Regions from separate parts of the Dietzia sp. WMMA184 genome, predicted to be linked through region 2. Evidence: riboswitches for the same ligand, from Rfam matches in the RefSeq annotation. Region 2 holds a riboswitch; each other region holds the start of a gene.
What was found. A riboswitch is a leader RNA that binds a small molecule or an ion and turns the genes downstream of it on or off. The one in region 2 is predicted to bind cobalamin.

Region 1: it holds a riboswitch for cobalamin, as region 2 does, so the genes downstream of both, cobN (cobaltochelatase subunit CobN) here and CK206_RS11980 (ABC transporter substrate-binding protein) in region 2, are expected to answer to the same signal.
Region 3: it holds a riboswitch for cobalamin, as region 2 does, so the genes downstream of both, CK206_RS04860 (magnesium chelatase subunit D family protein) here and CK206_RS11980 (ABC transporter substrate-binding protein) in region 2, are expected to answer to the same signal.

Annotation. Positions count from the first base shown of each region.
Region 1 is NZ_NXEI01000001.1:1,021,108-1,025,382, reverse strand. Features, by position in the region: gene CK206_RS04715 (nitrite reductase) at 1-360, opposite strand, end outside; gene CK206_RS04710 (M23 family metallopeptidase) at 452-1,777, shown strand; cobalamin riboswitch at 1,873-2,067, shown strand; gene cobN (cobaltochelatase subunit CobN) at 2,085-4,275, shown strand, end outside.
Region 2 is NZ_NXEI01000001.1:2,608,938-2,613,212, forward strand. Features, by position in the region: gene CK206_RS11975 (iron ABC transporter permease) at 1-958, opposite strand, end outside; gene CK206_RS11980 (ABC transporter substrate-binding protein) at 955-1,893, opposite strand; cobalamin riboswitch at 1,982-2,126, opposite strand; gene CK206_RS11985 (carboxymuconolactone decarboxylase family protein) at 2,282-2,698, shown strand; gene CK206_RS11990 (long-chain fatty acid--CoA ligase) at 2,786-4,275, shown strand, end outside.
Region 3 is NZ_NXEI01000001.1:1,054,256-1,058,530, forward strand. Features, by position in the region: gene CK206_RS04850 (cobalt-precorrin-4/precorrin-4 C(11)-methyltransferase) at 1-565, opposite strand, end outside; gene cbiE (precorrin-6y C5,15-methyltransferase (decarboxylating) subunit CbiE) at 562-1,806, opposite strand; cobalamin riboswitch at 1,882-2,069, shown strand; gene CK206_RS04860 (magnesium chelatase subunit D family protein) at 2,091-4,275, shown strand, end outside.

The sequences.
Region 1 (4,275 bases), 1.6 Mb from region 2:
CCCGCCGAACGACTCGCCCAGGCCCGTCAGCGGCGAGACGAGGACGTTGCGCACCAGCTCGTGCCCGGGCGCGGGGAGCAGGCCCGTCTCCGCGATCGCCGCCACCACCTCGCCGGGCAGCTGCCCGTCCGGACCGATCGGCAGAGCCCGCAGTTGCAGGTTCGCGCGTGTCGTGACGTGCACGTTGTCGTCGTCGCCGTATCTCACGGCGACCCCGTGCAGGCCGGCCAGTGCCGCCGGTGACACGCGGCCGCCCGGCACGCGCAGCCGGACCAGGGCGCCGTCGGAGGCCGGCCACGGCCGCAGGACGCCCGGGCACATTTCGCCACGGGTCCGGCGGGTGGGTTCGGCGATGCTCACGGGGGCCATTGTGGCAGCCCGACGCGCGCGTTCATTTTCCCGATCCCCGGTGGTAAGTTTCTCTTCACAACTGAAGAAACGGAGCTCCACCGTGACACCTCGCCGCGTACCCACCCTTCTCGCCTCCGTCCTCACCGCAGTCGCACTGGTCGCGGCCGGGTGTTCGTCGGACGCCGCCACCGAACCCGCCGCCGCCGAAGCGGCCACCACCACCACGGCATCACCGGCCGCCGGGTCCGTCGCTGGGGTGACCGTCCCGGACGCGTTCACCGCGATCACCGTGGTCCCCATCGGGAGCCCGCCGCTGCCGTTCAAGGGCACCGACGGCAAGTACCACGTGGCCTACGACCTGCAGCTCACCAACGCCACCAAGGTGCCGGCGAGCGTGGACAAGATCGATGTGGTGGACGGCGCCGATCCCTCCAAGGTCATCGCCAGCTTCTCCGCCAACGAGCTGGTGGATCCGGACTGCGTCTTCGGCGACTGCAACCGCCTGCGGGACCTGCCCGCCGGGTACGTCGACACCGCGCAGATCCCGCCGCAGGAGAGCCGGGTCGTGTTCATCGACTTCACCCTCGACTCGCTCGACCAGGCCCCGGACGCGGTGCTGCACCACCTCTACGGGACCGGCGCCGCCTCGCCGGCGTTCGGGGAGCCGGGGCCCATCGACTACCTCACGACACCGGTCGTCTTCTCCACCCGGACCGTTCCGGTCATCGCACCGCCCGTGCGGGGCGAGAACTGGGTGGCCCTCAACGGGTGTTGCGAACCGGGGTTCCCGCACCGCAGCTCGGTGATGTCGGTCAACGGCAAGCTCAACAACAGCCAGCGCTTCGCGATCGACTGGAAGCGCACCAACGACCAGGGCGAGTTCTATACCGGCGACAGGAACCACAACGAGAGCTACGTGGACTACGGCGCCGAGATCCTCGCCGTCGCCGACGCCACCGTCGTCTCGGTCCTCGACGGGATGGACGCCAACGCGCCGGGGGTCCTGCCCGCGAGCAACCCGGAACTGGCCTCCAAGCTCACCGTCGAGAACGTGGACGGCAACCACGTGGTGCTCGACCTCGGTGACGGCGTGTACGCGATGTACGCACACATGATCTCCGGCTCGGTCACGGTGAAACCCGGCGACACGGTGACCGAGGGCCAGGTGCTGGGCAAGCTCGGGAACACCGGCAACGCCAACGCCTCGCACCTGCACTTCCAGCTCATGGACGGGCCGAGCCTGCTCGAGGCCGACTCGCTGCCGTACGAGCTGAAGGGGTTCGACTACGCCGGGCAGGTCCCGCCGCAGCGGATCGCCGACGCCGACGACTTCCTGTCCGGCACCTTCGTCGACGGGGCGACCCTCTCGCCGGAGCCGCGGATGAACGAGCTGCCCCTCAACCTCGCGGTGGTGGACTTCCCCTGACCGGGACGGCCGTCCCCGGCTGACGCGAGGCAGCCAGGTAAGTCGCTCCTGACCCTCGCGCGACGGCCGGGCGGCCACTGGCGGGGTCCGCCGGATAGGCTCGCCGGTGCCGTGGTGTTCGGGAAGCCGGAGGAAAAGCCGGCGCGGCCCTCGCCACTGTAGTCGCGGAGTCACGCGGCCCTCGTCCGTCCCTCACGGGTCGGAGACCACTGGATCCACGGGTCCGGGAAGGTCGGTCGCACGGCGTTGATGCGGAAGCCAGGAGACCGGCCACGGCGACATGTTCCACGAGGGTTTGGAGAAGAACATGCGCCCCACCCGGCGTTTGGCGTCCCCTGATGGCGCCTCGGCACAGCACGACGTGCCCCGCATCACCCTGTTGTCCACCTCCGACACGGACCTGCTCTCCGCGCGCGAATCCGGCGCGGCGTTCACGCTCGGCAACCCGTCTCGACTCGACGTCGAGGCGAATCTGCCCGAACTGCTCGACGGCGCCGACCTGGTGGTGGTCCGCATCCTCGGCTCGCGGCGATCGTGGGACGCCGGGTTCGCCGCCGTGCTCGGCGCGGGCGTTCCGGTGGTGGTCCTGGGTGGCGAGCAGACCCCCGACGCCGACCTTATGGAGCTGTCCACCGTCCCGATCGGCACCGCGGCCGAGGCACACCGCTATCTCGCCGAGGGCGGCCCGGGCAACCTGGCGCAGCTGCACGCGTTCCTGGCCGACACCGTGTTGCTCACCGGCGCCGGGTTCGAGCCGCCGGAGAACGTGCCGGTGTGGGGTATGCCGCCGCGGCCGGACACGACGGAAGCCCCCGGCCTGCCCCGCGTGGGCGTGCTCTACTACCGCGCCCACGAGGTGAGCGGGAACTCCGGGTTCGCCCACGCGCTGGCCGACGCGATCGACGCCGCTGGCGCGGTGGGAGTGCCGGTCTTCGCCGGCTCCCTGCGCTCGGCCCCCGACGAGTTGTTCGACGCCCTTGGCACTCTCGATGCGCTGGTCGTGACGGTTCTCGCCGCCGGCGGCACCACTCCCGGCACGGTGAGCGCGGGCGGCGAGGACGAGACGTGGGACGTCGAGCGCATCGCCGCGCTCGACATTCCCGTATTGCAGGGCCTGTGCCTGACGTGGAGCCGCGAGGACTGGGCGGCCTCCGACGACGGCGTCAACCCGCTGGACTCCGCCAACCAGATCGCGATCCCCGAGTTCGACGGCCGGATCATCACTGCGCCGTTCTCGTTCAAGGAGATCGACGCCGACGGACTGCCCCGCTACGTGGCCGATCCCGAGCGGTGCGCGCGTGTCGCCGGGATCGCCGTGGCCCACGCGCGGCTGCGCCATGTGGCGCCCGCCGACCGCAAGGTCGCGCTGGTCCTGTCGGCCTATCCGACCAAGCACTCCCGCATCGGCAACGCCGTCGGTCTGGACACCCCGGTCTCGACCATCCGCCTGCTGCGCCGGATGCGCGACGAGGGTTACGACCTGGGCCCGGACGACGGCCCCATCGCGCGCTTTCTCGATCGACCGGGCCTCGACCTCACCGAGCCGGGGGCGGATGGCACCGTCGCGGAGGGCGGTTTCCCCGACGACACCGCCGCCGGCGACGCCCTCATCCACGCGCTCATCGCCGCGGGCGGGCAGGACGAGGAGTGGCTCACCAGCGCCCAGCTCACCGACAGCCACGTCCGGATCTCCACCGACGACTACCTGCGCTGGACCGCGGACCTGCCCGAGGCGCTGCGTGCGGAGATGGTCGAGGCGTGGGGGCCCGCGCCGGGCGAGCTGTTCGTCAACGACGCCGGAGAGATCGTCCTGGCCACCATCCAGGCCGGCAACGTCGTCCTGTTGATCCAGCCGCCCCGCGGGTTCGGCGAGAACCCGGTCGCCATCTATCACGACCCCGAGCTCGCGCCGTCCCATCACTACCTGGCCGCCTACCGCTGGCTCGCCCGCGGCTTCGGCGCGCACGCGCTGGTGCACATCGGCAAGCACGGCTCGCTCGAATGGCTGCCGGGCAAGAACGCCGCGCTCTCGGCGGACTGCGCCACCGACGCGGCGATCGCCGACCTTCCGCTGATCTACCCCTTCCTCGTCAACGACCCCGGCGAGGGCGCCCAGGCCAAGCGCCGCGCGCACGCGACGATCGTCGACCACCTGGTCCCGCCGATGGCCCGCGCGGAGTCGTACGGAGACATCGCCCGGCTGGAGCAGCTGCTCGACGAGTACGGGAACATCGCGTCGATGGACCCGGCCAAGCTCCCGGCCATCCGCGCGCAGATCTGGACCCTCATGCAGTCCGCGCACATGCACGAGGACCTGGGACTCGAGCAGCGCCCCGACGACGAGGAGTTCGACGACTTCCTCCTCCACGTGGACGGCTGGCTGTGCGAGATCAAGGACGTCCAGATCCGCGACGGCCTGCACGTCCTGGGCCAGGCGCCCGCGGGCGAGGCGCGCGTCAACCTGGTGCTGGCGATCCTGCGGGCCTCGCAGGTGTGGG
Region 2 (4,275 bases):
CGATGGGCAGCTCGGCCGGGCTCATCGCGGTGCGGGCGACGACGTCGGCCAGGATGAGGAACGCCGCGCCTACCAGCAGCGACACCGGCAGCAGCAGGCGGTGCCCCGGCCCGATGAGCATCCGCACGGCGTGCGGGATGACGATGCCCACGAACCCGATCAGGCCCGACACGGACACCACCGCCGCCGTGCCGAGGGTGGCCACGCTGATGAGGACCAGGCGCACCCGCGCCGGGGCGATCCCCAGCGTCGCGGCCTCGGCGTCCCCGACCGCCATCACGTCGAGGGTGCGGCGGAACAGGGCGATCACGGCCACCGCCACGAGCACGTACGGCAGCACCGTCCGCACGTCGGTCCAGCCGCTGGTCGTGAGGCGGCCGAGCGTCCACGAGTACACCTGCCGCAGGGTCTCGTCGTGGCGCTGCATGAAGAACGTCTGGATGGCGCTGGCGAACGCCGCCACGGCGACGCCGGCGAGGATGATGACCACCTCGCTGCGTCCACCGCCGACACTGCGGCCCAGCGTGTAGGTGGCCAGCACCGCGATCATGCCGCCGGCGAACGCGGCGGGCGGCACCATCGCCGAGCCCATCGCGCCGCCCACGACGATCGCCAGGGTGGCGCCCAGCCCCGCCCCGCTGGACACCCCGAGCAGGTACGGGTCGGCGAGCGGGTTGCGGAACACGCCCTGGTAGGTGGCCCCGGCGATCGCGAGCATCGCGCCGACGATCGCGCCCAGCACCACGCGTGGGATGCGGATCTCCCAGAGGATGACCTGCTGACGTTCGGTGAACCCCGAGTTGATGTCGACGAGCGGCAGCCGGCCCACCAGTTCGAGCACCACGCCGCCCGGGGTGAGGCCGGCCGGGCCGATGAGGGTGCCGAGCAGGACCGCCGCGGCCAGCAACAGCGTCGCCCCGCCCAGCACGAGGGCGCGGCGGGGCGACGGGCGGGTCACGAGGCGGGCTGGTTCGCGGGGCTCTCCGCGGTCTCCGGCGCGGCGTCGGGCACCGCGGTGACGATCGCGGCGACCTCGCGCATGAAGTCGACCACGCGCGGGCCCCACCGGCTGGACAGGTCCTCGTCGACCACGTGGACGCGCCCGTCGCGCACGGCGGTGAGTCCGTCCCAACCCGGCCGCTCGGCCACGACCTCCGGGGTGATGCCGCAGCACTGGCCGTCGGCGAGGAACACGAGGTCCGGGTCGGCCTCGAGGATGAGTTCCTCGGACAGCTGCGGGTAGGGGTCGTCGCCGGTGGCGATCGAGGTTAGGCCGAACAGGGAGTAGATCTCCCCGACGTAGGTGTCGTCGGTGACGGTGTAGTAGGTGTCGTCGAGCTCGTGGAAGTACGTCAGCGGGGTCTCGCGCTCCGGCACCGAGGCGACGATCTCGTCGATCTCGCTCTGCATCCGCGACACGAGTTCGGCGGCCTCGCCGATGTGCCCGGTGGCCGCCCCGACCTGCTCGAGCTGGGTGTAGGTGTCGTCGAGGGTCTGCGCGGCGGGCAGCTGCAGCACCTCGACGCCGGAGCGTTCGAGGCCGGCCACGATGTCCCCGGTGTCGTCGGTGAGCACGACGAGGTCCGGCGCGTATCCCAGGATCGCCTCGAGGTTGGGCGTGTAGCCGGACAGGTCGGTGACCGGGGCGTCGGAGGGGAAGTCGGACCGCTCGTCGACCGCCACGACGCTGTCCCCGGCGCCGACGGCGTAGAGCATCTCGGTGGTGGTGGGGGCCAGCGACACGATCGCCTGCGGTTCCTCCGCCGCGGCGGAGGTCTGGTCGGCCGGGGCCGGCTCGTCGCCGCCGGTGCCGCTGCCGCTGCACGCGGAGGCGACCAGCGCCAGGGCGGCCAGGGGGGCGAGCAGCAGCGAGCGGGCTCGTGGATGGTGCATGGCATCCTCCGTGATTCGGAGGAAGAAAACAGCTCGGGCCGCGGCCTGGGCCGCTGCACGCGACCGTCCTTCGTCCGAGGTCAGTACGTACGGCTGCCGCGGAACCGGCCGACCTGGCTCGCCCGTCCTGAGACGGGATCACAGTTGCGGGACAGCGTCGGATTCGCACCGACTTCCGCCGAGTTGCCGCGGGGTCCGACGCTGGTGGCCGGACCCGTCGAGGGTATCCCACCCGTCGTCGCGTCCGCCCATCCCATACATCCGCTGTCGCCCCTGTCCGAGCCGTCCCCGCGCCTGGCCGGGGCGGGGCGAGGTCACGCGGAGCTGGTGACGACGGTCGGGGAGGATGGATCGCGATACCTGTCGGCAGTGGGAGAGGACCGTGGAGATGACGACGACGACGAGTTCTGCAGGCGAGGGGCCTTCGGCCGCGGATCTGCGCGAGCAGGGTTTCGCGACCAGGCGCGAGGTGATGAGCGACGACTTCGTCGACCGGGCCATGGACCGGGCTGTCGGGACGGAGTCGGAGGCGATCCAGCACGTGGTCGCAGAGAACGTGTGGGGCAACATCTGGAACCGGCCCGGGTTGGACCGACGGGATCGCAGCCTGCTTAATATCGGGATGCTCGTGGCACTGCGCGCGGACGCCGAGCCGGCGGGGCATGTACGCGGCGGGTTGACCAACGGGTTGACCCGCGAGGAGATCACCGAGGCGGTCATCCACGCCTCGGAGTACTGCGGCGCGCCGGCGGCCCTCGCGGCGACGAGGACCGTCCAGACCGTCTTCGACGACCTCGACGGGTGATCGCCCACACGGCCCAAGGACGTCATGGACGTCAGGTAGTCTCGACACGAGAGTGACAGACGCCACCCCTCGATCAAGGAGCCCCTCATGAAGAGCACGATGATGCCGGAGCAGTTGAACATCAGCACGATCCTGCAGTTCGGTGCGACCGTCCACTCCGATGCGGTCGTCACCACCTGGACCGATCAGGGACCACGGAAGATCACCTACGGCGATCTGGGCAAGCACGCCGCGCAGCTGGCCAACGCGCTGCGTTCCCTGGGGGTCGACGGTGACCAGCGGGTCGCCACATTCCAGTGGAACAACTCCGAGCACTTGGAGGCCTACCTCGCGATCCCGTCCATGGGCGCCGTGCTGCATCCGCTGAACATCCGGCTGTTCCCGGACCAGCTCGAGTTCGTGGCCAACCACGCAGAGGACAAGGTCGTGATCGTCGACCCGAGCCTCGTCCCGCTCCTGCAGCCGCTCCTGCCCCGGTTCTCGACGGTCGAGCACGTCATCGTCACCGGTGGGGGCGCCGCGAACCTCGAGGCTCCCGAGGGCATCCAGGTGCACGACTACGACGCGCTCCTCGCCGCCCAGCCCACCGAGTTCGATTGGCCGGAGGTCGACGAGAACTCCGGCGCCGCGATGGCCTACACCTCGGGCACCACCGGCGACCCGAAGGGCGTCGTCTACTCGCACCGGTCGATCTACCTCCACTCGATGCAGGTGTGCATGTCCGACGGCATGGACATCTCGCTCGACGACAACGTGCTGGCGATCGTGCCGATGTTCCACGCCATGTCGTGGGGCCTGCCGTACGCCGCGTTCATGGTGGGCGCCTCGCTGCTCATGCCGGAGCGTTTCCTACAGCCCGAGCCGCTGGCCGCGATGATCGCCTCCGAGCGTCCGACGCTGGCCGCCGCCGTCCCCACGATCTGGCAGGCAGTGGACGCGTACAGCGTGGACCACCCCATCGACATGTCGAGCTTCCGTGCGGTCGTCGTGGGCGGCAGCTCGTGCCCGCCGGAGCTGATCCGCAAGTTCCGGGACAAATACGGGATCAACATCGTCCACGCGTGGGGCATGACCGAGACCTCGCCCATCGGCACCCTGTCCCGCCCGAAGGCCTCCCTGCCGGAGGAGAAGCAGTTCGAGCTCCGCATGACGCAGGGCCGACTCATCGCCGGCGTGAAGGCCCGTATCGTCGACGATTCCGGCCAGGCCCTGCCATGGGACGGCGAGTCCGTCGGCGAGCTGGAGGTCCGCGGCCCGTGGATCACCGGCAGTTACTACAAGGTGGACGCCTCGGACTCCTTCGACGACGGCTGGCTGCGCACCGGCGACGTGGGGTATATCAAGCCCGAGGCGTTCCTGCAGCTCACCGACCGCGCGAAGGACATCATCAAGTCCGGTGGCGAGTGGATCTCGTCCGTCGAGGTGGAGAACTACCTCCTCGAGCACCCGTCCGTGGCGGAGGCCGCCGTGATCGGTGTCCCCGACCCCAAGTGGGACGAGCGGCCGCTGGCCACCATCGTCGTCAAGGACGGTGTGCCCGACCCGAGCGTCGAGGAGCTGCGCGATCACCTGGCCGA
Region 3 (4,275 bases), 1.6 Mb from region 2:
CGGCCACCGGGCAGTCGGCGCCGTGCGTGGGGATCAGCCGCTCAGCGAGTTCGCGGGTACGGGTGATCGCCAGGTGCAACACAAGCGTCGCGCCGGTGGCGGCGAAATTCTCCAACGACTCAGTCGACGGCATCGCCGTCGATCGCGCCTGAACACGGGTGAGCACCACCGACTGAACCACTTCGGGAACCGTGAGCTCCACGCCCAGCTCGGCGGCCGCGGCGGCATAGGCGGGAACACCAGGAACTACATCCCACGGAACGCCCGCCGCGTCGAGTCGGCGAGTTTGCTCGGCGAGCGCCGAGTACAGCGACGGGTCACCCGAGCACAGCCGGACCACCTCGAGACCCTCTGCGTGAGCGGCGACGATCTCGCCGATGATCCCATCCAAGTCCAGATGTTGGGTGTCCACCAACCGGGCCTCGGGTCGGCAGTGGTCGAGCACACCGTCGTCGAGATACGTCCCCGCGTACAGGCACACGTCGGCGGCGGCAAGCGCCGCAGCCGCGCGCAGCGTCAGCAGGTCGGCGGCGCCGGGGCCGGCTCCCACGAAGTGAACGGTCACGAGCTCTCCCCTGTTTCCGAAGTATCAGCCGTAGCGACGAAGGGCTTCACGGCCACCCACTGCACCACCGCACGGGCGGGGGCCCAGCCGGTGAACCGGCCGATCGAGTCCGCGTGCTCGACCTGGATCCTGGTCAGCTCCCCGCCGAATTCGGAGCGGGCGTCGACCACCACGCGCTCGGTCTCCAGCGTCACCGCGTGGGCGACCAGCCGGCCGCCCGGCGCCAGCGCTTCCCAGCACTGTCGCAGCAGGCCAGGAGCGGTGCCACCCCCACCGATGAACACCGCGTCCGGCCGCGGCAGATCGTCCAGAGCCTGGGGCGCCCGTCCGTAGACGACCTCCAACGACGGCACCCCGAGCCGCGCGGCGTTGCGCGCGATACACGCCGCCCGCCCGGGATCGGCCTCGATGGCGATAGTCCGGCAGGACGGGTGAGCGCGCATCCACTCGATGCCCACCGACCCGGCGCCGGCGCCCACGTCCCACAAGAGCTCACCGGGGGCCGGTGCTAGCCGCGACAGGGCCGAGGCGCGTAGGTCGCGGCGGGTGAGCTGGCCGTCGTTTTCAAAGGCGTCGTCGGGCAATCCCGGCGCCAGCCCGAGCGGGCGGGCGGACGCGTCGGCCACGAATTCAACCGCCAACACGTGCAGGGCGGGAGCCTCGCGGCCAGCCGCCCAGTCGCGCGCCGCGCGGGAAAAACGGGCCTCGGCCGGGCCCCCGAGATCGGACAGAACGGTCATCGCGCTCCCCCCGAAGCCGGCGCCAACAAGCATCGCGACGACCTCTCCCGGCGTGTGCCGGTCGGCCGAGAGCACCAGCACCCGCCGTCCCGGCGCCAGCTCCCGGGGCAGCGCGCGGTGGTCGCGCAGCACCGCCACGGACTCGGCGGGCCACCGCATCCGGGCGCAGGCCAGCGCGACCGAAGACACCGCCGGGAGCACCTCCACCGCGTCCACGCCGAGTACATCGATCAGGGTGGTGCCGATCCCGGCGACCAGCGGATCACCCGAGGCCAGGGCCACGATCGACCGCCAGCGGAACCGCTCGAGGAGCTCCGGCAACCCGTCCCGCAGCGGCCGCGGCCACGGCACTCGTTCGGCCGTCACGTCGCCCGGAATCATCGCCAGATGACGCTCCCCGCCGAGCACCACATCGGCGCCCAGGACGGCGCGACGGCGGGCCTCGTCGAGCCCCGCCCACCCGTCGCCGCCGATGCCGACGACCACCACCCGTGCATTCATGACGCGGAACCCTACCGCGACACCTGAGGCGCCCCGGGACAGGCCGTTGGGCTAGCCTCGGGACCACACAACCGAACAGACCCCACAGCACGAGGTGCCCCACGACCCGCCACTGGCGGAGCGGAGGGGAGAATCAGGGAAGCCGGTGAGAATCCGGCACAGGGCCCGCTACGGTAACCCGGCCTCTCAGGCGATCGCGCCCCGCGCGCACGTCCGAGATGAGCCGGGAAGTCCGGAGACCGGCCTCGCGCTGACCAGCCTGGCAGACGAGAGCGGGAGCCCCCATGCCACTGCACTACCCCTTCAGCGCTGTCGTCGGTTCCGACGACATGGCGCTGGCCCTGACGCTGACCGCGGTGTCCCCGGCGGTCGGCGGCGTGTTGATCCGCGGTGAGAAGGGCACGGCCAAGTCCACGATGGTTCGCGCCCTCACCGGGATCCTGCCGGAGGTCGAGGTCGTCACCGGCGACCGCTTCTCCTCCGCACCCGAGGACCGCGGCTCCGAGACCCCGGACGGGCGTATCCCCCACGACGCGCCCACCGAGCGGCGGCCGGTCCGCCTGGTCGAGCTACCGATCGGGGTGTCCGAGGACCGCATCACCGGATCACTACACCTGGAGAGTGCGCTCGCCGACGGTGTGACCGTGTTCCAACCTGGCCTGCTCGCCCGCGCGCACCGCGGACTGCTCTACGTGGACGAGGTCAACCTGCTCCACGACCACGTGGTGGACCTGCTGCTCGACGCCGCCGCGATGGGCCGGGTGACCGTGGAGCGCGACGGCATCTCGGTGGAGCACGCCGCGCGCTTCGTACTGATCGGCACCATGAACCCCGAGGAGGGTGAGCTCCGGCCCCAGCTGCTGGACCGCTTCGGCCTCACCGTGGAGGTGGCCGCGCCCCGGGACCCGGAGCTACGGGCCGAGGTGGTGCGCCGCCGGATCGCGTTCGAGGCCGACCCGGCGGGATTCGTCGCCGCCCACGCCGCTGACGAGGTCGCAGTGCGCGAGCGGATCGCCGCCGCGCGGCGCGTGCTCGACCGGGTGTCGCTGACCCCCTGGGCGCTGTCGACCATCGCCCGGGTGTGTGCGGGCTTCGACGTGGACGGCATGCGCGCCGACATCGTCACCGCCCGCACCGCCGCCGCCCACGCCGCGTGGCAGGGCCGGACCCGGATTACCCGCGAGGACATCCGCGTCGCCGCGCGCATGGCGCTGCCCCACCGCCGCCGTCGTGCCCCGTTCGATGCGCCGGGGCTCGACGAGGACCTGTTGGAACGGCTCCTGGGCGACGACGACGAGCCCGATCCCGACCCCCGGGACGAGACCGCGCCGGCCGAGAACGCCGAACAGTCGGAGTCCGCAGAGGAGTCCGCGTCGGCAGACACCCCGGATGCTGAGTCGACCCCGGCGCGGGCGTCGGCCGAGGACGCCGGGCACGAGCACGCGCCCGAGCAGACCGAGCAAACCGAGGACGGCCCCGGCGCTGGCGACAACTCCGGCACCGCGGGCACCGACCAGGCGGACGGCCAATCGGACGACGACGCCGACGGCCGAGCCGACGAGCAGCCCGGCGGACACGCCGCGGAGGACACCCCCGGCGACGGCTCGCGGTCCGACGCTCCCGTGCCCACCCCGCCCGAGCCAGGCACGGTCACCGCTGCCGCGGCGCCGTACCGCACCCGCCTGCTCGCCGTCGCCGGCACCGGCCACGGCGCGGCCGGCCGCCGGTCGAGGGCGATCACCACCAGCGGACGCCGCATCGGCGCGGGCGCGTTCACCGGGTCCGACCTGCACCTGCCCGCCATGATTCGGTCCGCCGCGCCGCAGCAGCCCGCCCGCGGTCGCGAGGCCGGCCGCGACGGTGGCCGACTCCGGCTGGCCGCCGAGGACCTGCGCTCGTCCGTCCGCGAGGGCCGCGAGTCGAACCTCGTGCTGTTCTGCGTGGACGCCTCCGGCTCCATGGCCGCCCGCACCCGGATGGAGCAGGTCAAGACCGCGATCCTCTCCCTGCTGCTGGACGCCTACCGCCGCCGCGACAAGGTGGGACTGGTGACCTTCCGCGGGTCCGCGGCCCACGTGGCCCTGCCGCCCACGTCGTCGGTCGACATCGCGGCCACCCGCCTCGCGGAACTCCCGGCGGGCGGCCGGACCCCACTGGCCGAGGGACTGCTCACCGCCGCCGAGGTCCTGCGCATTGAAGGCGTCCGCGATCCGCGGCGGCGGGCCCTCCTCGTCGTCGTCACCGACGGCCGCGCCACCCACGGCCCGGACGCCCTCGCCAGGTCCCGCACCGCGGCGACCGGGCTGGCCTCCCTCGGCGTGGCCTCGGTGGTGGTGGACTGCGAGACCGGCCGCTTCCGGATGGGCCTGGCCTCCGAGCTCGCCGGGCACCTGGGCGCTGAGCACGTGCCACTGGGCGAGGTCACCGCCGAGGGACTCACCGACACGGTCGACGTTCACACAGCCCGCG